Regions from separate parts of the Marinobacter sp. AL4B genome, predicted to be linked through region 1. Evidence: predicted binding sites of a transcription regulator. Region 1 holds the regulator's gene; the other holds the start of a gene.
What was found. Region 1 encodes sigma-54, which starts transcription at its own class of promoters, with help from an activator protein. Its sites were predicted from a motif close to ANTGGCATNNANNTTGCTNT; they were not measured.

Region 1 (10,616 bases):
CCGCTTCTTCCAGCTTCAGCAGCACCGCTTCCAGAATGTCAGCGCGAGTGTCTTTCAGCTTCACCCGACCACCAGTGGCAGCAGCTGCCACCAGATAGGTGCCGGTTTCGATGCGATCAGGCTGAACATCGTGGTGACAACCGTGCAGACGCTCAACACCATTGATTTCAATCGTTGCCGTGCCGTGGCCTTTGATGTCTGCACCCATAGCAATCAGGCATTCAGCCAAATCCACGACTTCTGGCTCGCGGGCCGCGTTTTCAAGGATGGTTTTTCCGTCAGCCAAGGTAGCCGCCATCAACAGGTTCTCCGTACCAGTTACGGTGACGGTATCCATGAAGATGTGCGCGCCCTTTAGGCGGCCATTGGTTTTTGCGTGGATGTAACCATTTTCAACCTTGATGTCTGCACCCATCAGCTCAAGGCCGTGAATGTGCAGGTTGACCGGGCGCGTACCAATGGCACAACCACCGGGCAAAGACACCTGAGCTTCGCCAAAGTGTGCAACCAGCGGTCCCAGCACCAAGATCGAGGCGCGCATGGTTTTTACCAGCTCGTAAGGTGCGTGGTAGTGCTCGATGGTGTTGGCGTGTACTTCAACACTCATTTTCTCATCAATCAGCAGCTCGACACCCATTCGGCCAAGCAACTCGATCATGGTGGTGACGTCGTTCAAATGCGGCAAGTTGCCAACGGTCACTGGCTCAGAGGCCAACAGCGTCGATGCCAAAATCGGCAAAGCTGCGTTTTTGGCGCCGGAAATCCGAATCTCGCCATCCAGAGGCTTTCGGCCTCGGATCAGAAGTTTATCCACAATAGTAGTCCTATTCTGTTTAGCCGTTGGCCTGACGCGCAGCCCACTCGCTTGGAGTAAAGGCTTTCGGGTGAAGAGCGTGAATGGTGCCGTCCATGATGTGCTGGAACAGTACCTTGTTAATCATCTGCTGTCTTTTAATGGTAGGCAGGCCTTCGAATACGTCACCCACTGCAACGACCATATAGTGGTTGCCATCGACTTGTACCTGAACCTCACAATCAGGCAGGGCTTCTTTGACAAGTTCGGTAACCTGGGCGGCGTCCATAGAAAATCCTCAGCTTTATTAAAATCAGGAGCGGAATTGTAACCAATTCCCGAGCGGCGGTCAGCTATGTGGGGAAAATCCCGGCAGATGAGCATCTAAATTACTCAATGCCGCCAGAGACTGTAAACGTTCACTGGCACCCTCAAACGAGAGTGCCACCTGCTTTGTTTGCGCCAACCGTTGCCAGCACATCAACATGGAAAGTACCACGCTGTGAGCGGTTTGCAGTTGGGCAAGGTTAACCGTCAATGAACCCTGAGCACCACTCACAAGCTTCTCACCCTGTTTGCGGAGTTCTAGAACACTGTTCACATCTACCTTGCCGGCAACGCTCAACACTGAGCCATCAAGACTAACGTCCGGGCGGGAGCTGCTCATGAGGGGTTAACGTCTTCTTCCAGCTTCAACGATTTCACCGAGTCGGTCCAGCCATCAATGACAACCTGAACCTGCCCGCGACTCTCTTCCATTTCCTGGGCAAAGCGGTCACGGAAGGCCAAACCGATGTTAACGCCCTCAACAATGACATTTTCCATCAACCAACGTTCGCCGTTGTTTTTATACATGGAGTAAGTCACGGGGTAACGGTTACCCGATGCGGTAATCACCAACAACTGTACCGATGCCCGGTTCTCGTTTTGCGGCAGAATCTCCGCCTCCTTCACCTCGATCTTGAAATCATCTGCGGTTACCAATGCTTTAGCATAGGTATCAAACAAGCTACGCTTGAACTTGGTAACAAACTCGTCACGCTGCTCACGAGTGGTCTGGCGAGCATAGCGCCCCATCACCCGCGCTGCGATCCGGCGAAAATCCACAAAATCCGTCAGGGCATCATCCATGCTCTGGTAAAAAGCGTCGGGATCTCTTTCAAACAGGCCTTTCTCAGTGTTCAGCTTCTGCACCAACATTTGGGTATTATCGCTGACATATTGTTCCAGATCTTCCTCGACACCCGCCCATGCCTGACCAGCAACCATCATCAACAGAGCAAAGACAACAAACAGCTTTCGCTTGAACATTAACATTTTAAACTCCTGTCCTATTCGACATCAGCGGCCAGAGGCAAAGTTGCTGATCAATCGTTCCAGATTCATTGCAGACTGGGTGGAATAAAATGTGTCACCCGCGTTCAACGACTCCATGTCTCCACCAATAGAAATATCGATGTACTGCTCACCCAACAGGCCGGACGTGCGAATAACCGCTGCGCTGTCTGCCGGAATGGTATCGACATCCGAACGAATGGCCATGGTTACTTTCGCCTGAAACGTGTCCTTATTCAGGTTGATGGCCTCGATGGAACCCACGGTCACACCCGCCATCGACACTTTACCGCGGGGCGTTAACCCACCGACATCGTTAAAGTTAGCGTAGATCGTGTAGGTCGAAGAGGCCGACTTGGGCGACAATCCGCTCACTTGCAACGCCAAAAACAGCAGGGCTGCCAACCCCGCGATCATGAAGAAACCTACCACTATTTCCGTTGTTCTTTGCACCATAACAGGGCCCTAGAATCCTTATTAGAAATCGCCAAACATAACAGCGGTCAGCACGAAATCGAGGCCGAGCACTGCCAGTGATGAATACACAACTGTTTTGGTCGTCGCAGTACTGATACCTGCAGACGTTGGCACACAGTCGTACCCTTGATAAACGGCTATCCAAGCACACACAAAGCCGAACACCACAGTTTTAATAACGCCATTCAGCACATCGTCCAGAAAATCGACCGATGACTGCATGTTGCCCCAGAAAGAGCCTTCAAAAACACCCAGCCAATCCACGCCAACCAGCATGCCACCCCAAATACCAACCACCGAGAAGATCATCGCCAGTATTGGCATCGCAATAAATCCGGCCCACAGACGGGGCGCTATGACACGGCGCAAAGGATCAACGCCCATCATTTCCATACTGGACAATTGCTCGGTCGCTTTCATCAACCCGATTTCCGCGGTCAGCGCTGAACCTGCACGCCCCGCAAACAAGAGCGCCGTAACCACCGGCCCCAACTCTCGCACCAAGGTTAATGCAATCATCTGCCCTATCGCAGCTTCTGAGCCGTAGTCGCTGAGGATGGTGTAGCCTTGCAGTGCCAACACCATGCCTATGAACAAGCCCGATACCACGACGATCGCCAGCGAAAGCACACCTACGGAATAAAGTTGCTTCATCAAAAGCGGGAAGCCGGTTGCAGGCTTGGGCACCCCCACCAGCACGCCAAACAGGAACTGTGTCGCACGCCCTAAAGAACCCACTACTCCCAGACTTCTTCGGCCGAAGCCCGCTACGTAATCCATCATATCGACACCCCCTTGATACCAAAATCATCAACGGGATTACTAGTCGGATAATGGAAGGGTACCGGGCCGTCTGGCTGACCGCTCAGGAACTGCCGAACGAGCTCAGAAGGGTGATTGCGCAATTCGTCAGGTGTGCCCGTGCCAATCACTTTGCCGTCAGCAATGATGCACGCATAGTGGCAGATACTCAGAGATTCCGGCACATCGTGGGACACCAGCACGCTGGTCAATCCCATTGAGCTATTAAGATCGCGGATCAACTTGACCAACACCCCCATGGCGATTGGGTCCTGCCCCGCAAAGGGTTCGTCGTACATGATCAATTCGGGATCCAGCGCAATGCTTCGCGCCAGCGCCACACGCCGAGTCATGCCGCCTGAAAGCTCAGAAGGCATCAAATCGCGGGCACCACGCAACCCGACCGCCTCCAACTTCATCAATACGATGTCGCGAATCATGTCTTCCGGCAAGGAGGTGTGCACGCGCAACGGGAAGGCAACGTTCTCGAACACACTGATATCCGTAAACAAGGCGCCACTCTGAAAGAGCATGCCCATCTTTTCTCGCAGACGATATAACGCCTTCCGCTTTAGCTTCGGAACCTCATGCCCCGCCACGGTAACTTGGCCCGAGTCTGGCTTTAGTTGGCCACCGATAACTCGAAGCAACGTAGTCTTACCGGTCCCGCTAGGCCCCATAATGGCGGTGATCTTACCCTCCGGAATATCGAGAGTAATACCATCAAAAATGCGCCGTCCGGAGCGGGAAAACACCACATCCTTTAGCGAAATGTATGCAGATGACTCCATAATTGATCCTTTTCGAGGAGCGCCTACATTAAGATAAGCGTCGCCGGACCTCAATCTCAGGTTATTAAAATGTACTGATCGCAACGTTCAGATCCCCTGAACATTGGCAGCCCTACCGGGTATCAGTGATATACTTTCTGCCATAGTCGTCCGTCCCGATAACAGGGCCGGGTTCACAGACCGACCGAGCAAAGCCAGCCGAGATGACAGATTCAAACACTTCAAGTTCCCGGGATTACCGCAACTCCGCCGTTCGGGCCATCCAGATTGAACGGGATGCCATCGAAGCACTGGAGCACCGTATCAACGGCGACTTCACCCGCGCCTGCGACATCATTATGGCCTGCAAAGGCCGTGTTGTGGTGACGGGCATGGGCAAATCGGGCCACATCGGCAACAAGATTGCTGCCACATTGGCCAGCACCGGCACACCCTCATTTTTCGTACATCCGGGCGAAGCCAGTCACGGCGATCTGGGCATGATCACCCCGCAGGACGTGGTTATCGCCATTTCCAATAGCGGTAGCACCAGCGAAGTTGTCACCATTCTACCTTTAATTCGAAGAATGGGCGCGCCTCTGATCAGCATGACGGGCAATCCGGATTCATTATTGGCGAAAGAAGCCGCAGCCAACCTCGACGTGAGCGTTGCCATTGAAGCCTGCCCGCTTGGGCTGGCCCCCACGTCCAGCACCACCGCCACTCTGGTTATGGGCGATGCGTTAGCCGTTGCACTGCTGGAAGCTCGCGGGTTCAGCGCAGAAGACTTTGCCTTCTCACATCCGGGCGGCCGATTGGGGCGTCGTTTACTGCTACGCGTTTCCGACATCATGCACGCAGGCGACAAAGTGCCACGGGTATTTGAAAACACCACCCTCAGCGGCGCTCTTTTGGAGATAACCCGCAAAGGCCTGGGTATGACCACCGTGGTCAACGGCTCTGGCGAATTAACCGGAATCTTTACCGACGGCGACCTGCGCCGAACGCTGGATAAATCCGTCGACGTGCACACCACCAACATCGATCAGGTGATGACGCGCAACGGCAAAACCATTCAGGCCGACCAATTGGCAGCCGATGCGCTGAACATCATGGAAGAGCTGAAAATCAACGCCCTCCCGGTGACCGACACCGAAGGCAACCTGGTTGGCGCCATCAACATGCACGATTTGTTGCGGGCGGGGGTTATCTAATGCCAGAACTAACCCCACCCCTTCGCCAGCACTGGAGCGACGAGATCCTTACAAAAGCCGCTGCTATCAAGCTCATTGCGTTTGATGTGGACGGCATTATGAGTGACGGAAAGCTTTACTTCAGCGCAAGCGGGGACGAACTAAAAACCTTTAACATTCTCGATGGCTTGGGGCTGAAGCAACTGATGAACTCAGGCATCACGGTTGCCGTCATCACCGGCAGGCGCTCGCCTTTAACCGAAAAACGCATGAACGATTTGGGCATCAGCCACCTGATGCAAGGGCGGGAAGACAAGAAGGTTGCCCTGCAGGAGCTGGTGGCCAACATGGACATCTCGCCAGAACAAATCGCTTACATGGGCGACGACTTACCAGACCTCCCGGCACTGCAATTCGCCGGCCTTAGCATCACCGTACCAAACGGTTACTGGCTGGTCAGACAACATGCGGACTATTGCACTACAGTGGCTGGTGGCAGCGGTGCGGTGCGAGAAGCCTGCGACCTGATTCTCTGGTCGCAAGACCGGCTCGCCGCAACCCTGAAACCTTATATGAGCGTAAAATCGTGATCGCCCGACTGTTCAGCCCCGGAAAAGGTAAAGCCTGGGCCCGGACACTGGCATTGGGCGGCACGATTGCAGCCACCTTATTTCTGATGTGGCAAAGTGACGAGCCGCCCGGCGGTCAAGAAAAAGCGGAGGAACTGCGGGGCCCGGCCGAACCGGACGGTTTCATCATTCAGGCCGATTACCGGACCTGGGACACAGAGGGCAGCCCGAAAATCCGCATGACCAGCCCGCGCATTGAGCAGTTCGAGAGCCGAAATCTTGCTGTCATGGAGCAGCCCCGCGCTACCCTGCACGGTGAAGGCGATCCGGTGCCGTGGAATGTTGAAGCGGATCAAGGTAGCCTTCTGCAAAATGATGACTTGGTGAACCTGAACGGCAACGTCGTGATTCACCGTCAGCTTCAAGGCTCCGAGACCACGTTTGAAACCGACGAACTGACCCTGAACAACACCGAAGGTACCGTGTACACCGACCAACCGGTGATCATCACTGAACCACACGGAACCACCAAAGCTACAGGCATGAAAGCCTGGCTGGACGACCGCATTCTGGAACTCAATTCCCAAGTGGAAGGGCATTATGATCCCATCAGGTAACCGACTTCTTTTTCCGCTGGTTCTGGCAGCCGCATTTGTTGCCACCCCAGCAGCCGCCTTCACGTTGAACTCTGACGAGCCCATCAAAGTCAGCGCCAACTCAGCGCGATTGGATGACAGTGCCGGAACGGCCATCTACACCGGAGCCGTGGAATTGGTGCAAGGTAACGTACAACTGGATGCGGAACGGGTTGTGCTTTATCGCAGCCCACAAGGCCTTAGTCGAATTGAAGCGAGCGGCTCTCCCGCCGTATACCGCCAACCGTCCCAAGACCAAACGGCGGTCATTAATGCCGAAGCGCTGAACATCACTTGGTCTGCCAAAGACAGCCAGTTAACCTTTGAACGAGAGGCCTTGATCGAACAAGGTGGCAGTACGTTCCGGGGCGACATCATTCACTACGACACCGTGAATCGAGTGGTTACAGCAGAAGGCGGCAATCCTGAGGGCACAAGCTCAGGCCGCGTAGAAATGGTGATTCAGCCTCGCAGTTCAGGTCAATAACGGGAAAGTTCTGATGGCAGTTCTCAGGGCCAGCAATCTGGCCAAAAGCTACAAGCAAAAAAAAGTGGTTCTGGATGTTTCTCTGGAGATTCGTTCCGGTGAAATCGTCGGATTGCTGGGCCCCAACGGTGCCGGTAAAACCACCTGTTTTTACATGATCGTCGGGCTGGTTCCCGCTGACCACGGCCGCGTCACCATCGACAACAACGACATTACCCCCCTGCCTATGCACGGGCGCGCTCAAAAAGGCATCGGCTACTTGCCACAGGAGGCATCGGTCTTTCGCAAACTGACCGTGCGCGACAACATCATGGCTATCCTGGAAACCCGCAAAGCGCTTTCCAAAGCGGATCGTGAGGCGAAGCTCGAAGAACTACTGGAAGAATTTCACATCACTCACATTCGCGACAGCGTGGGCATGGCACTCTCTGGTGGGGAACGCCGCCGCGTAGAAATTGCCCGGGCCTTGGCCATGGAACCTGCGTTCATCCTTCTGGACGAACCCTTTGCTGGCGTAGACCCCATTTCAGTCAGCGACATCAAACACATCATTCGGCACCTGCGCGACAAAGGCATCGGCGTTCTTATCACCGACCACAACGTACGCGAAACCCTGGATATTTGTGAGAATGCCTACATTGTGTCCGGCGGACACATCATCGCATCGGGCAACGCAGACGCCATTCTATCCAACCAACAAGTGAAAGAAGTCTACCTTGGAGATGAGTTCCGACTATAGACAATCGTAGACCTGAAGGCCGGGCTGATTGTTTTGCTGAACGCTAGCAAGTAAACTCGGCAGGGTACTTGCTTATATTGTTGGCCAAGCACTGTAAGTCACCAGCGCACAACAATTTTTTATATTTGCAAGCAATGTTTTTGATCGGGATGCGAGCACGTTATGGATATTAAGCCATGGTTATGAAAGCCTCATTACAGCTTAAAATGGGCCAAAGCCTAACCATGACACCCCAGCTGCAACAAGCCATTCGGCTATTGCAGCTTTCCACGCTGGATCTACAGCAGGAAATCCAGCAAGCACTCGATTCAAATCCCATGCTGGAAACCTCCGAGGACGACGATCAGGCGGATTCCACCGACCAGCAAGAAAACGGCCACGAAGAGCAGCACGAAACCGCAACAGCTCAGGAAGAGTCGGCTGCCGAGCCGCCAAGTTCGGATTGGGACGAGTCAGAAACCGCACCCGACTGGTCCGCGGAAGATCAAACACCCGATAACATCCCCGACGATCTGCCGGTTGATACCGCTTGGGATGACATTTACCAGTCGGCACCTGCTCCTGCCAGCCGTGGCGACGATGAAAACGATTCTGACTTCGAAACCCGGAACTCACCGAGCGAGACTCTGCACGATCATCTGGAATGGCAGCTGAACCTGACTCCGCTCAGCGAACGGGATCAAGCGATCGCCCATGCCTTGTTGGACGCCGTTGATGACCGGGGGTATTTAACGTCTTCCATCGAAGAGATCCACTCCGGCTTATTTGAAAGCTCAGAAGAAGATCCGCTGGAACTCGACGAGGTTCAGGCGGTTCTGCGCCGGCTCCAGCATTTTGATCCGCCCGGTGTGTTTGCTCGAGATCTGCAAGACTGCCTACTGATCCAACTTAGTCAACTGCCACCAGACACGCTTTGGCTTCGCCAAGCCAAGCTCGTGGTCACCCAGTTCCTGCATTTGTTAGGCAACCGTGACTACGCTCAGTTGCTTCGCCGCAGCCGCCTGAAAGAAGATCAACTGAAAGAAGTGTTGGGGCTGATCACCAGCCTGAACCCAACGCCGGGTGACAGCGTCGATCGCACAGAACCGGACTATGTCATCCCGGATGTCATCGTACGCAAACACGAAGGCCGATGGCGCGTCGAACTCAACCCGGAAATTGCCCCGCGCATTCGCGTAAACGCGAGCTATGCTTCACTCATACGTCGGGCAGATAGCAGCGCAGACAACACCTACATGCGTGACCAGTTGCAAGAGGCCAAATGGTTTATTAAAAGCCTCCAGAGCCGGAACGAAACCTTGCTCAAAGTGGCCACTCGCATTGTGGAATACCAGCAGGGTTTTCTGGATCATGGTGACGAAGCCATGAAGCCGCTCATTCTGTCGGACATCGCCCAAGCGGTCGATATGCACGAGTCGACCATCTCGCGGGTTACCACGCAAAAATACATGCATACACCACGGGGTATTTTTGAACTCAAATACTTTTTCTCCAGCCACGTGGGCACGGCCGAAGGTGGAGAATGTTCCTCAACGGCGATTCGTGCGATGATCAAAAAACTGATTGCGGACGAAACTCCAAAAAAGCCATTGAGTGATAGCAAAATTGCAGCCATGCTAGGAGAACAGGGAATCAATGTTGCCCGACGTACGGTAGCCAAGTACAGGGAGGCGATGCATATCCCACCCTCGAACGAGCGTAAGCGTTTGGTTTAAGGATTCGTCAGTACAAGAGGTGCTGACACTCAGTCCGGCAAAAGCCGGCTATATGACAACAGGAGAAGCCTATGCAACTCAATATTTCAGGCCATCATGTAGAACTGACTCCCGCATTAAAGGATTACGTAACCACCAAGTTTGATAAGCTTGAGCGACACTTTGACCACATCAGTAATTGTCAGGTGACGCTGGAAGTTGAGAAAGTTCGCCAGATGGCCGAAGCTACCCTCCACGTGATTGGTGGCGAAATTCACGCAAAGGCTGAAAACGAGGATATGTACGCCGCCATCGACGGCCTGGTCGATAAACTCGACCGCCAGATCCTCAAACATAAAGAGAAAACAGTTGCCCGGATGCAAGGTAACGGTTAACGCGCCTGTTAGCGTGAAACCAAACCGGGCGTTTCAATAAAACGTGCTGCGGCAGGAGTATTATCCGGCCGCAGCCTTTTTTTTACGGAAATGAAGTCGATCTATGAGCGATTCATCCCTGACCATCGACAACATTCTGGCTCCAGAACTGACCCTGTGCCGTGTTGCAGCGTCAAGCAAAAAGCGTGTATTGGAGTTTATCGCTGAGTACATTCACCAACAGGATGAAAGTCTCAACGATACAGATATTTTCAATAACCTGGTGTCACGAGAACGGCTGGGCAGTACTGGCATAGGCGAAGGCATAGCGATCCCTCATTGCCGTCTGGCTGGGCTAGACAGAGTCATTGGCGTTTTGATGACACTGGCCGAACCGGTCGATTTCGATTCCATCGACAACCAACCGGTCGATATTGTTTTCGCCTTGATTGTGCCTAAAGAGGCGACCAGCGAACACCTGGAGTTGCTCAGTCAGCTTGCTGAAAAGTTTAATGAAAGCTCTTTTTGCGAAAAGCTGCGCCAGTGCCAGGAGACCGAGAGCCTGCACAGGGCCATGACTTCAAGTCATAATTGATACGAGTTCAGCAAAAGCGCGCAGCATGAGAGGAATACTGTTATGAAGCTGATTATCGTCAGCGGCCGCTCAGGTTCGGGCAAAAGTACCGCCCTGCACGTACTGGAAGATTTGGGGTTTTACTGCATCGACAACCTCCCCATCGGGCTTCTCT
Region 2 (10,616 bases), on a different contig from region 1:
CATTGTTGCTATCCTGTCAGGAAACCCGGGTCGGCGGGAAAACCGTTGAAGGCTGCATTGTAGGAGCTGACTGCTGCGCCTACAATACGCCTCTTTCGAGATGCCTGGGCGCGGTGCAGCGGCATACAGTTGGAGAGTGATATGACAGCATTGAATGAAGGCTGGTTTACCGAGATATTTCAGGATCAGGGCACGGCCTTTTCCTTGCAGGTAAAGAGCAAACTGCATGAAGAGCAGACACCGTTCCAAAAGCTGGAGATCTACGAAACCGCGACCTTCGGCAATCTGATGGTGCTGGATGGCTGTGTCATGCTGACCACGCGAGATAATTTTCTGTACCACGAGATGATGACGCACCCGGCGCTGTTCACCCATAAAGACCCGAAGAAGGTGGTGATTGTCGGGGGGGGTGACTGTGGCACTCTGAAAGAAGTTTTAAAGCACCCGGGCGTAAAAGAAGCCTGGCAGGTCGAAATCGACGAGCGGGTAACCCGCATGTCTGAAAAATATTTCCCAGAATTATGCGAAGCCAACGGCGACCCACGGGCGAATTTCTTCTTTGGCGACGGCGTAAAGTGGATGCGGGAAGTTGAGCCAAACAGCATCGACCTGCTGATTATCGATAGCACCGACCCGGTCGGCCCGGCAGAGGGCTTGTTTGCACTGGACTTCTATCGCGACGCGATGGTGGCGCTGAAGGATGGTGGTATTGTGGTTCAGCAAAGCGAGTCACCGCTGCTGCACACCGAATCGATCATCAAGGATATCCATACCGACATGCGCAAAGCTGGCTTTAGCCATGTGCAAACACTGCCATTCCCTCAGCCGGTATACCCCACAGGCTGGTGGAGCTGCACCATGGGCAGTAAGGACAACCCTTTGAAATATTTTCGTGAAGAAGACGTGAACGATCGCCCGTTCGTCACCCGTTATTACAACTCAGGTATTCACCACGGTGCGCTGGCCATGCCGCAATTCATGATTGATGCGCTGGAAGATCAGGTGCGACCGGAAGAAGGTTAACTGGGGTAGGGTTGTGGTTTAGATAACTTAAAAAGGGCGCCCGAGGGCGCCCTTTTTTGGTCTAGCAGGCAGGATTACTGCTTGTTGCTGCCAAACTCGGGGTAGGCTTCGAGGCCGCACTCGGCAATATCGACACCTTCGTACTCTTCTTCAGCGCTGACTCGAATACCCATTACGGCTTTCAGTGTGCCCCAGACAATCAGGCTGGCGATGAACACCCACACGAATATGGTCAGGGCGCCAATCAGCTGTCCGCTGAAGCTCGAGTCACCATTGGTAACTGGTACCAGCATCAGGCCGAGGAAACCACACACGCCGTGAGCAGAGATGGCACCAACGGGATCATCAATGCGCAGCTTATCGAGCGCGACAATGCTCAGCACTACCAGGCCACCGCCCAGAGCTCCCCAGAGGGTAGCGGTCAATGCACTTGGTGTTGACGGTTCTGCGGTGATGACTACCAGACCGGCGATGGCACCGTTCAACAGCATAGTTAGATCGGCCTTACCGAACATCAAGCGGGCAACCGCCAAAGCTGTGATGGCGCCACCGGCTGCCGCAGCGTTGGTGTTCAGAAACACCATGGCGACCGAGTTGGCACTGGCAATGTCGCCAAGCTTCAGTACAGAGCCACCGTTAAAGCCGAACCAGCCCATCCACAGAATCAAGGTTCCCAGCGCCGCTAGCGGCATGTTGGCACCTGGAATCGCGCGGATCTCGCCGTTGGGGCCATATTTGCCTTTACGAGCGCCCAGCAACAACACGCCAGCCAGAGCAGCGGCAGCGCCGGCCATGTGTACGATGCCTGAGCCGGCAAAGTCACTGAAACCAAGGTCGCCCAAGTTATACAGTCCAAATACGTCTTTGCCACCCCATGTCCACGCACCTTCCATTGGGTAGATGACGCCGGTCATGACTACTGCAAAGGCCAGGAAGGCCCAAAGCTTCATGCGCTCAGCAACGGCGCCGGAGACGATCGACATCGCAGTGGCAACAAAGACCACCTGGAAGAAAAAGTCGGAGGCGCCAGAGTAGATCGAGCCGCCTTCAAAGCCGTCTTCACGGCTGGCGAAATCACCCAGCACGGCATCGACATCGACATCGCCAATACCAGCAAGGAACAGGTTTCCGCCATACATGATGGCGTAGCCGCAGACCATGTACATGGTGCTGGCAATCGCAAACAAGGCAACGTTTTTGGTAAGAATTTCAGTGGTGTTTTTAGAGCGCACCAAACCGGCTTCGAGCATGGCGAAACCGGCGGCCATCCACATGACTAATGCGCCGCATATAACAAAATAAAAAGTATCTATAGCATACTGCAGGTGAAAGACATTGCTTTCCATAGGAAGCCCTCCGCACAAGGCCTGTCAGATATTTAGTTTTTTTGCGTTGGCTGGATCCGGGGATCAGGCCGGTATCAAACCGCCTCTTCGCCCGTTTCGCCGGTTCGGATTCGGATCGCTTGCTGCAATTCGGTCACGAAAATCTTGCCGTCGCCGATTTTGCCGGTATTGGCTGCCTTGGTGATGGACTCGATCACCTGATCCAGCAGGTTATCCCCAATGGCGATTTCAACTTTTACTTTTGGCAGGAAATCCACCACGTATTCGGCGCCGCGGTAGAGCTCGGTGTGGCCCTTCTGGCGACCGAAACCTTTCACTTCCGTTACGGTTACACCTTGCACGCCTATTTCGGATAGTGCCTCTCGGACATCATCCAGTTTGAAAGGCTTAATGATCGCTGTCACAAGTTTCATTGCTTTCTCCTTGGTAAAGCCATCTCAACTGTCTTTGTGGTTGAGTTCGGGATGCTGCCACCTCGCACATCAATTGTGCGGATCGTGTACAAGGTTTAGCATTAGGTATGCCAACGCAAAAAATAATAATAAAAACAACATATTGCTTGTTTTGTGTTCCGAGGTGATGCAGATGCTTGCACCAAAACGGGGCGCCGCGCCCCACTCTGATTCAGGGTTGAACCACCAGTGGGCAAGGCTTAACTCCATTATACTGCCCAGCGGGTACAGTATGGCAGGGGCAACGGTGTGATACACTCCCAACTACATTAGTATTCGATGGGTTATTGGCCTGATCGAGCACAAAGATTGAATTCACGAGGTATCACATGAAAGGCCCCCAAGACTTCTTTGCCCAGCTTCAAGGTCAGTTTGGCCAGTTTGTTCCGGATATGGCGCGGGCCGCCCGGGAAGATTTTGAAACCCAAGCCAGAGCAACGGTGATGTCTGTTCTGTCCAAGCTGGAACTGGTTACTCGCGAAGAATTTGAAGGCCAGCAAGCCGTTTTGATGAAAACCCGCGAGAAAGTCGAGGCTTTGGAAAAGCGAGTTGCCGAACTGGAGCAAAAAGCTCAGTCGTGATTTTCTGTTGATGCCGGCGCAGGACGCGCCTGGTAAATACCAGCCCACCATGGAAGGTGACCATGTTAGCCATTGTCCATTCACGCGCCAGTATTGGCGTGTCTGCCCCTGAAGTAACGGTCGAAGTACACCTGTCTGGCGGTTTGCCGGCGCTCTCGATTGTCGGTTTGCCTGAAACCGGTGTACGCGAAAGCAAGGACCGTGTGCGTAGCGCTTTGCTTAATGCCGGTTTTGAATTCCCCGCTCGTCGAATAACGATCAATCTTGCGCCTGCGGATTTGCCGAAAGAAGGTGGCCGATTCGACCTGCCCATTGCGCTTGGAATTTTGGCGGCGTCGGGGCAGATTCCGCCCGAAAGCCTCAAAGCCTTAGAGTTCATGGGCGAACTATCGCTCGATGGTGCTTTGCGGCCACTAAAAGGCGTGTTGCCCGCGGTGCTGGCTGCCCGAGAAGCCGGGCGATCACTTCTGATTCCACAAGCCAATGCAGACGAAGCCGCACTCGCAAGCCAGGGCGATGTATTGGCGGCAAGCCATATGCTGACTGTGTGTGAGCACCTGACCGGTCATGCGAAATTGGTGCCCGTGCCAAAGCCTGAAGTAGATGCTATCCATGCGGCGGAAGCTGAAAATGCGGCCGATCTAGCCGACGTTCGGGGTCAACAGGTACCTCGCCGGGCTTTGGAAGTGGCCGCAGCGGGTGGCCATAATTTATTGTTTTTTGGTCCTCCGGGGACCGGCAAAAGCATGCTGGCCAGCCGGCTTCCGGGTATCCTGCCAGCGTTAGACGATGCTTCGGCAATGGAGGTGGCCAGTGTCCACTCCGTGGCGGGCCGACCACTTCAACCGGGTGGGTGGCGCCAGCCACCCTTTCGATCGCCTCATCACACGGCTTCCGCAGTGGCCTTGGTTGGTGGTGGTAGTAGACCTAGGCCGGGTGAAATCTCTTTGGCGCACCGCGGTGTGTTGTTCCTGGATGAGTTGCCCGAATTTGAACGGCGTGTGTTGGAAGTTCTACGTGAGCCTATGGAAACGGGGGAGATTTCGATCAGCCGCGCGGCTCGGCAAGTCATTTTTCCCGCGAAATTCCAGGTGGTCGCAGCAATGAATCCATGCCCATGCGGTTACAGCGGTCATCCGAGTATTGAATGCCAGTGTACGCCCAGTCAGGTCATGCGCTATCGCTCCAAGATATCCGGGCCCTTATTGGACCGGTTCGATCTACACGTTGAAGTGCCGGTTCAGGCAGGGGACGTGTTGCTGCGTCAGGGCGAAGCCGGCGAGAGCAGTGCCAGTGTAAAGCAACGGGTGTTGCAAGCCAGAAATCGCCAATGCGGCCGTGGCAGCTTGAACGCTTCACTTGCGGGCAGGGCTTTGGATCGGGCGTGCCGGATAGAGGCCAGCAGCGAACAATTATTGGCTCAGGCTATGGAGCGGTTGGGGTTATCCGCTCGAGCTCTACATCGAATTCTGCGAGTGGCGCGCACCTTGGCAGATCTGGATGGACAGGAAAACCTGTCGAAGCAGCACCTGATAGAAGCGCTGGGGTACCGGCAATTAGACCGTCAACAAGGGCAAAGTGCTTTGATTTCCGCTTGAAGCCTCGGACTCTGTTAAACTGTTCGGTAAATTTCAGCAATCAGATCCGCAGTGGCGGTTGAGGACAGCAAATGGCCGACCAGAACGACTCGCAAGACTCCAAAGGTGAAAATCCGATTACCACTCGCCGTGGTGTTCGCAGCTTTGTACTACGCCAAGGTCGGATGACCGAAGGTCAGAAGAAAGCCTTCGAGCGGAATTGGCCGAAGTACGGGCTGACGCGGGAAGATGGCGTGATTGATCCCCGAGAAGTGTTTGGCCGCGACAGCATGCTGAATCTGGAAATCGGTTTCGGTATGGGCCGGTCACTGGCTGATATGGCAGAAGCGGCGCCAGAGCAGGATTTTATCGGTGTGGAAGTGCATCTGCCCGGTGTGGGCGCGTTGCTCAAAGAAGTGGATGACCGCGGTCTGGAAAACTTGCGGGTGTATAACATTGACGCCAATGACGTGATCGACTTGTGCCTACCGGAGGCCTCTTTGGACCGTGTAATGGTGTTCTTCCCTGATCCTTGGCACAAAAAGAAGCACCACAAGCGCCGGTTGGTCCAGCAGGAGTTCGTGCAGCGAATTCGCCATAAATTGCGTGTGGGTGGTGTTTTGCATCTGGCCACGGACTGGGAGAACTACGCCGAGCACATGCTGGAAGTCATGGACGCTTCGCAAGGGTTTGCCAACGCGCAGGAGCAAGGCGGTTTTTCACCGCGCCCGGACGACCGTCCGATTACCAAGTTCGAGCAACGTGGCGAGAAACTAGGGCACGGGGTTTGGGACCTGCTATACCACCGCACCAACTGAACCCCTGAATGAACCCCGGCGTTACGAGGCCGGGGTTAACGGTTGCCGGCGGGCTGCACGAATAATAATAAGCCCGGCCAAGCCGAGTAATAACCCCGTAAATTTAAGCAACGAGAAGATGCTGGCAACCATGCTCAGGCTGTTATCGGGAGGATTGAAGTTATTAAGCAGGGCAATATTCTCGATAACATCACTGGTGCCGGCCACGATAAACAGCATGCGTACCCATTTGGCGATGATTCGTTCCCGTACGCCGGGGCGGTCCAGTGAGAACCTGCGGGTCAGCTGCAGCAGCATGGCCAAATACGCTGCGATGAAGGCAAAATCTACCCACAGTGACGCTCGGGCCACCGACACGCTATCTGGCCGCCAGCTGGCTAAAATTGCCTGAGCCTGTTGTGCCGTGCCTGCCAGCTGAAAACTAATCATCCCTTGCGGTGCGATGGCGGTTTTAAGCGGCTGGTTCATTACCAGAAGCGCTATAAATAACGCTGCACTGATGACCAGTGAAGCCACCATGGCTAATCCAAGGGGGCGCTTGGGAGTGTGCCGGGCGTGGTCCATCAGAGAAACGTCTCCAACAAGCTGTTGAGATACCGCTGGCCCTGTTCGGTCGTTTGGATTCGGTGACTGACCAGCAGATTTTGCTTCCGCAACTGCTCAAGTTGTACCTCAACCGGGCTCAAGGGTAAACCTGTACGTTTCGTGAACAGTTTCTCTTCTACTCCGTGTTTAAGCCGCAACACGTTCATCATGAACTCCAGCGGTCGCTCCTTGGGTTCAATCTCTTCGCTGCCTGCCGTGCGAGAACCAATGCGGTTCAAATAAGCCTCCGGTTGGCGGGTTTTCCAGTATCGGAGGATCCGGCCATCGGCCAGGCTGACCTTGCCATGCCCGCCGGCTCCGATAGTCAGATAATCTCCAAACTCCCAATAGTTCAGGTTATGGCGGCTTTCGCGATGGGGCAGGCTCCAGGCTGATACCTCATAATCATCGAAGTTATGAGCGCGGAGATACTCGGCGCCTTGCCGATAAATCTCCCAAAGGCGGTCGTCGTCTGGCAAATCCGGTGGACGGGAGAAAAACTCGGTATTGGGCTCGATGGTCAGTTGATACCAGGAGAGGTGCGACGGCCGGTGGTCCAGTGCTTGCTTTAGATCCTCCAAGGCTTGTTCCGGTGTTTGCTCTGGTAAGCCGTGCATCAAATCAACGTTGAAGTTGCTAAACCCGGCCGCTTTGGCTGTCTCTATGGCCCGGTGGGCTGCGTCGGCATTGTGGATGCGGCCAAGCGTTTTGAGATGTTCTTGATGAAAGCTCTGAACGCCGATGGAAAGGCGATTAATGCCCGCTTGACGGAAGCCTTGATAACGGCCTTCTTCCAAGGTGCCGGGGTTGGCTTCTAGCGTGACTTCAGCTCCGGGCGCAAAACTCAGACGTTGACGAAGACCCTCGAACAAACGCTGATAGAAATCGCTGGTCATGAGCGACGGTGTTCCGCCGCCGATGAACACGCTTTCAATCGGGCGATCGCGCACGAAACTTAAGTCGTGCTCAAGATCTTCCAGCAATGCGGCGAGGTAGGCTGCTTCAGGAATGTCTCCGCGGACAGCGTGAGAGTTGAAGTCGCAGTATGGGCATTTCCGAACACACCATGGTACATGGATGTACAGCGACAGCGGCGGGCAGACGGCTCCAAGCGGTGAAGAGGGCACGTTTAGTCGGTACCCTTGAGTTGGCCCGGCAAGTTGGCTAAAGCGCGCCCGCGATGGCTAATGCGGCCTTTTTGCTCGCGGGTGAGTTCGGCGGCGCTGCAGTGGTGTTCTGGTGCGTAGAACACCGGATCGTAGCCAAAGCCACCGTCGCCCTGGGTCTCAAAAAGAATTCGGCCCGGCCAGCAGCCGTGACAAATAATCGGTGTTGGATCATCCGCATGGCGCAGATAAACCAGAACGCAGTGAAACTGAGCGCTGCGCTCCTGTTCGGGTACATCTTTCAGTGCTTCTAACAGCGCTTCAACATTGTCTGCGTCTGTTGCTGACGTGCCAGCATAGCGGGCGGAGTGTACGCCAGGCTGGCCGCCGAGCGCATCGACTGCCAGCCCACTGTCGTCGGCCAGAGCGGGTAGGCCGGTTTCACGGGCAGCGTGGCGGGCTTTCAAAATGGCGTTTTCAACAAAGGTAACGGCCGGCTCTTCGGCTTCGCCAACACCGAGCTCGCCCTGAGCGACGGGGCTGAACCCCAGCGGGCTGAGTAGGTCCGTCAGTTCGGCAATTTTGCCTTTGTTGTTGCTGGCAATAACGAGTTTCTGAGGCATGGTCTAGTCGTTAAACAAGGAGTGGGCGAAGCGCACTTTCAGGCCTTGGGGATAGCCCGTGGGTCGTGCCGTAATGTTGAAGGTCATCAATTCCGCCGGGCGATATTGATATTGGGCGATGAAGTAAACCGCATCGCCCTCCTGAATTCGGCGGAAGGCCAAAAACTTAACCTGTTGGATGTCGTTAGCTACTTGCCCTTCTACCTGCCCACCTAGCGGTTGTGGTTGACCGTGTTCGTTGTCGGTCATGATGGAAATATTCACCACGCCGATGCTTTTACTGCGTTGCAGGTTGTTGGCTTTGGCAACTTCCGGGGTCAGCATGGTGCTGGGGAAAACACTCCAGTGCAGCTGATAATCGCCAAAATCTTTTTCACCGGCCTGACCGTGGCTGGTCAATAGAAGCAGGCCAAAGGTGAGGGCTATAAAGCGGGTGACAGAACGAATGATCATCAGGTGTTCTCCCGTGTGATTCGGTAAATCGCAATCTCGCCCAGCAGGTTTGGCCACGCACGGGCCAGCCAGCTGTTTTGATGTTGGCCGTCGACGACTCGGCGGCTTTTAATTTTTACCCCTTTCTGCCGGCACAAGGCTTCAAAGTCTTTGAAGGTGCACAGGCGGATGTTAGGGGTGTTGTACCATTTATACGGCAAAGCGTCTGATTCCGGCATGCGGCCGCTAAGAGCCAAGCCCCAGCGCAAGCGCCAGTGAGCAAAGTTAGGGAAGGTGACAATGCCTTCGCGGCCAAGCCGCAACATCTCGTCGATCACTTTGTCGGGCCTGCGCACGGCTTGCAGGGCCTGGGTCATCAGCACGATATCGAACATGCCGTCATCGAAGTTGTCCAGGCCTTGAGTGTCCAGGTTCTGCTCGATCACCGACACGCCTTTGCCCATGCACGTGGTGATGTGGTCTGGGTTGATCTCTAGACCGAAGCCGGTGGCATTGCGTTCGTGCTGCAAATATTGGAGCAGAGTGCCGTCGCCGCAACCCAGGTCGAGTACGTGGTGGCCGGGTTCTACCCATTGCTGAATGATTTCTAAGTCGGCTCTCATGCGCCCACCTCCCGTGCTACCCGGTCCATGTACGCTGTGAACGCGTTGGTGTATCGCGGGGTTGGGATCAGGAACGCATCGTGGCCCCAAGGCGCATCGATTTCGGCGTAACTGACTTTCTTGCGAGCGGAAATCATGGCATTCACCATTTCCTCAGAGCGGGCCGGCGAGAAGCGCCAGTCCGTGCTGAACGACAGCACCAGATATTCGCATTTAGCCGGCGCAAGCGCTTTGGACAGATCACCGCCGAATTCGTAAGCGGGGTCAAAATAGTCCAGAGCGCGGGTCATTAGGAGGTAAGTGTTCGCGTCGAAGGTTTCGGAGAAGCGTTCGCCTTGATAGCGCAGGTAACTTTCAACCTGAAATTCGGCGTCGTATCCAAATTTGAACGCCTCTTCACGCAGTTCACGACCGAACTTCTCGCCCATAGCCGCATCCGACAGATAAGTGATGTGCCCGACCATGCGAGCCAGCATCAAACCGCGCCGGGGTAGAGTGCTGGCCTCATCATAACGGCCTTCATGAAAATCGGTGTCAGATGTGATGGCCTGGCGGGCAACTTCGTTAAACGCGATGTTCTGAGCGGTCAGTCGCGGTGTAGAGGCGACGATCACCGAGTGTCGAAGGCGATCAGGATAGTCCAGGCTCCATTGGAGCGCTTGCATGCCCCCAAGCGAGCCGCCAACAACCGCAGCCCACTGTTGAATGCCGAGGCGGTCAGCCAGTCTGGCCTGACTTTTTACCCAATCGGCAACGGTGATGACGGGGAAGTCCGGCCCGTAAAGCTTGCCTGTACCGGGGTTGATTGAGCTGGGGCCGCTGCTTCCGTGACAACCGCCGAGGTTGTTCAGGCAAACCACAAAAAAACGGTTGGTATCGATCGGTTTACCCGGGCCTATACAGCTGTCCCACCACCCGGGCTTTTTATCATCATAGGAGTGATAACCGGCGGCGTGGTGATGACCACTAAGTGCGTGGCAAATGAGAACCGCGTTGCTGGCTTCGGCATTTAGGGTGCCGTAGGTTTCCACGACCAAATCATAGCTTTCCAAAGATTGACCACAGGCCAGTTCGATGGGGGAGTCGAAATGAATGGTTTGCGGGCTAACTAGGCCCACGGAATCCGTAGGCAGGGAGTCGGGCATGAGCGTGTTGATATCCTGATCCAGTCCACATGAGTCAGGCAATAGGCCTGAGGTGGCGCAGAAACTGGCGCCGATAGAGCAGTTTAAAGGCGGGGGGGTGGTTGCTGCAACCGGCGCGTACCGGCTGCAGCAACTTGGGGATCAGGCTGAGCCGTAAATGTTGACGACTTTTTGCTGGATCATGGTCGGTGCAGGCTTGCGAATGTGGCGGACCATGTTGTCGGCCAATTCGAGTTGTTTGCGCAGGTCAGCGATGGCGTGCTGCAAACGCACCCGTTCGGCACGGCTGTCGCGGTCGTTTCGCA

Region 2: glnK (P-II family nitrogen regulator) is a predicted target of sigma-54. The motif match lies at 2,878-2,897, and genes of this name have one in related genera.

What each region holds. Positions count from the first base shown of each region.
Region 1 is NZ_JAILWZ010000010.1:227,576-238,191, reverse strand. It holds gene murA (UDP-N-acetylglucosamine 1-carboxyvinyltransferase) at 1-814, opposite strand, end outside; gene K5L82_RS03140 (BolA family protein) at 834-1,082, opposite strand; gene K5L82_RS03135 (lipid asymmetry maintenance protein MlaB) at 1,143-1,460, opposite strand; gene K5L82_RS03130 (phospholipid-binding protein MlaC) at 1,457-2,110, opposite strand; gene mlaD (outer membrane lipid asymmetry maintenance protein MlaD) at 2,135-2,584, opposite strand; gene mlaE (lipid asymmetry maintenance ABC transporter permease subunit MlaE) at 2,606-3,388, opposite strand; gene K5L82_RS03115 (ABC transporter ATP-binding protein) at 3,385-4,197, opposite strand; gene K5L82_RS03110 (KpsF/GutQ family sugar-phosphate isomerase) at 4,401-5,390, shown strand; gene kdsC (3-deoxy-manno-octulosonate-8-phosphatase KdsC) at 5,390-5,959, shown strand; gene lptC (LPS export ABC transporter periplasmic protein LptC) at 5,956-6,555, shown strand; gene lptA (lipopolysaccharide transport periplasmic protein LptA) at 6,539-7,060, shown strand; gene lptB (LPS export ABC transporter ATP-binding protein) at 7,074-7,799, shown strand; gene K5L82_RS03085 (RNA polymerase factor sigma-54) at 7,982-9,514, shown strand; gene hpf (ribosome hibernation promoting factor) at 9,586-9,888, shown strand; gene ptsN (PTS IIA-like nitrogen regulatory protein PtsN) at 9,992-10,462, shown strand; gene rapZ (RNase adapter RapZ) at 10,505-10,616, shown strand, end outside.
Region 2 is NZ_JAILWZ010000013.1:1,276,016-1,286,631, forward strand. It holds gene speA (biosynthetic arginine decarboxylase) at 1-3, opposite strand, end outside; gene speE (polyamine aminopropyltransferase) at 142-1,023, shown strand; gene K5L82_RS16160 (ammonium transporter) at 1,098-2,369, opposite strand; gene glnK (P-II family nitrogen regulator) at 2,444-2,782, opposite strand; gene K5L82_RS16170 (accessory factor UbiK family protein) at 3,151-3,402, shown strand; gene K5L82_RS16175 (YifB family Mg chelatase-like AAA ATPase) at 3,465-5,000, shown strand; gene trmB (tRNA (guanosine(46)-N7)-methyltransferase TrmB) at 5,072-5,797, shown strand; gene K5L82_RS16185 (hypothetical protein) at 5,819-6,361, opposite strand; gene hemW (radical SAM family heme chaperone HemW) at 6,361-7,509, opposite strand; gene rdgB (RdgB/HAM1 family non-canonical purine NTP pyrophosphatase) at 7,512-8,111, opposite strand; gene K5L82_RS16200 (DUF4426 domain-containing protein) at 8,115-8,564, opposite strand; gene metW (methionine biosynthesis protein MetW) at 8,564-9,166, opposite strand; gene K5L82_RS16210 (homoserine O-succinyltransferase MetX) at 9,163-10,311, opposite strand; gene K5L82_RS16215 (dynamin family protein) at 10,453-10,616, opposite strand, start outside.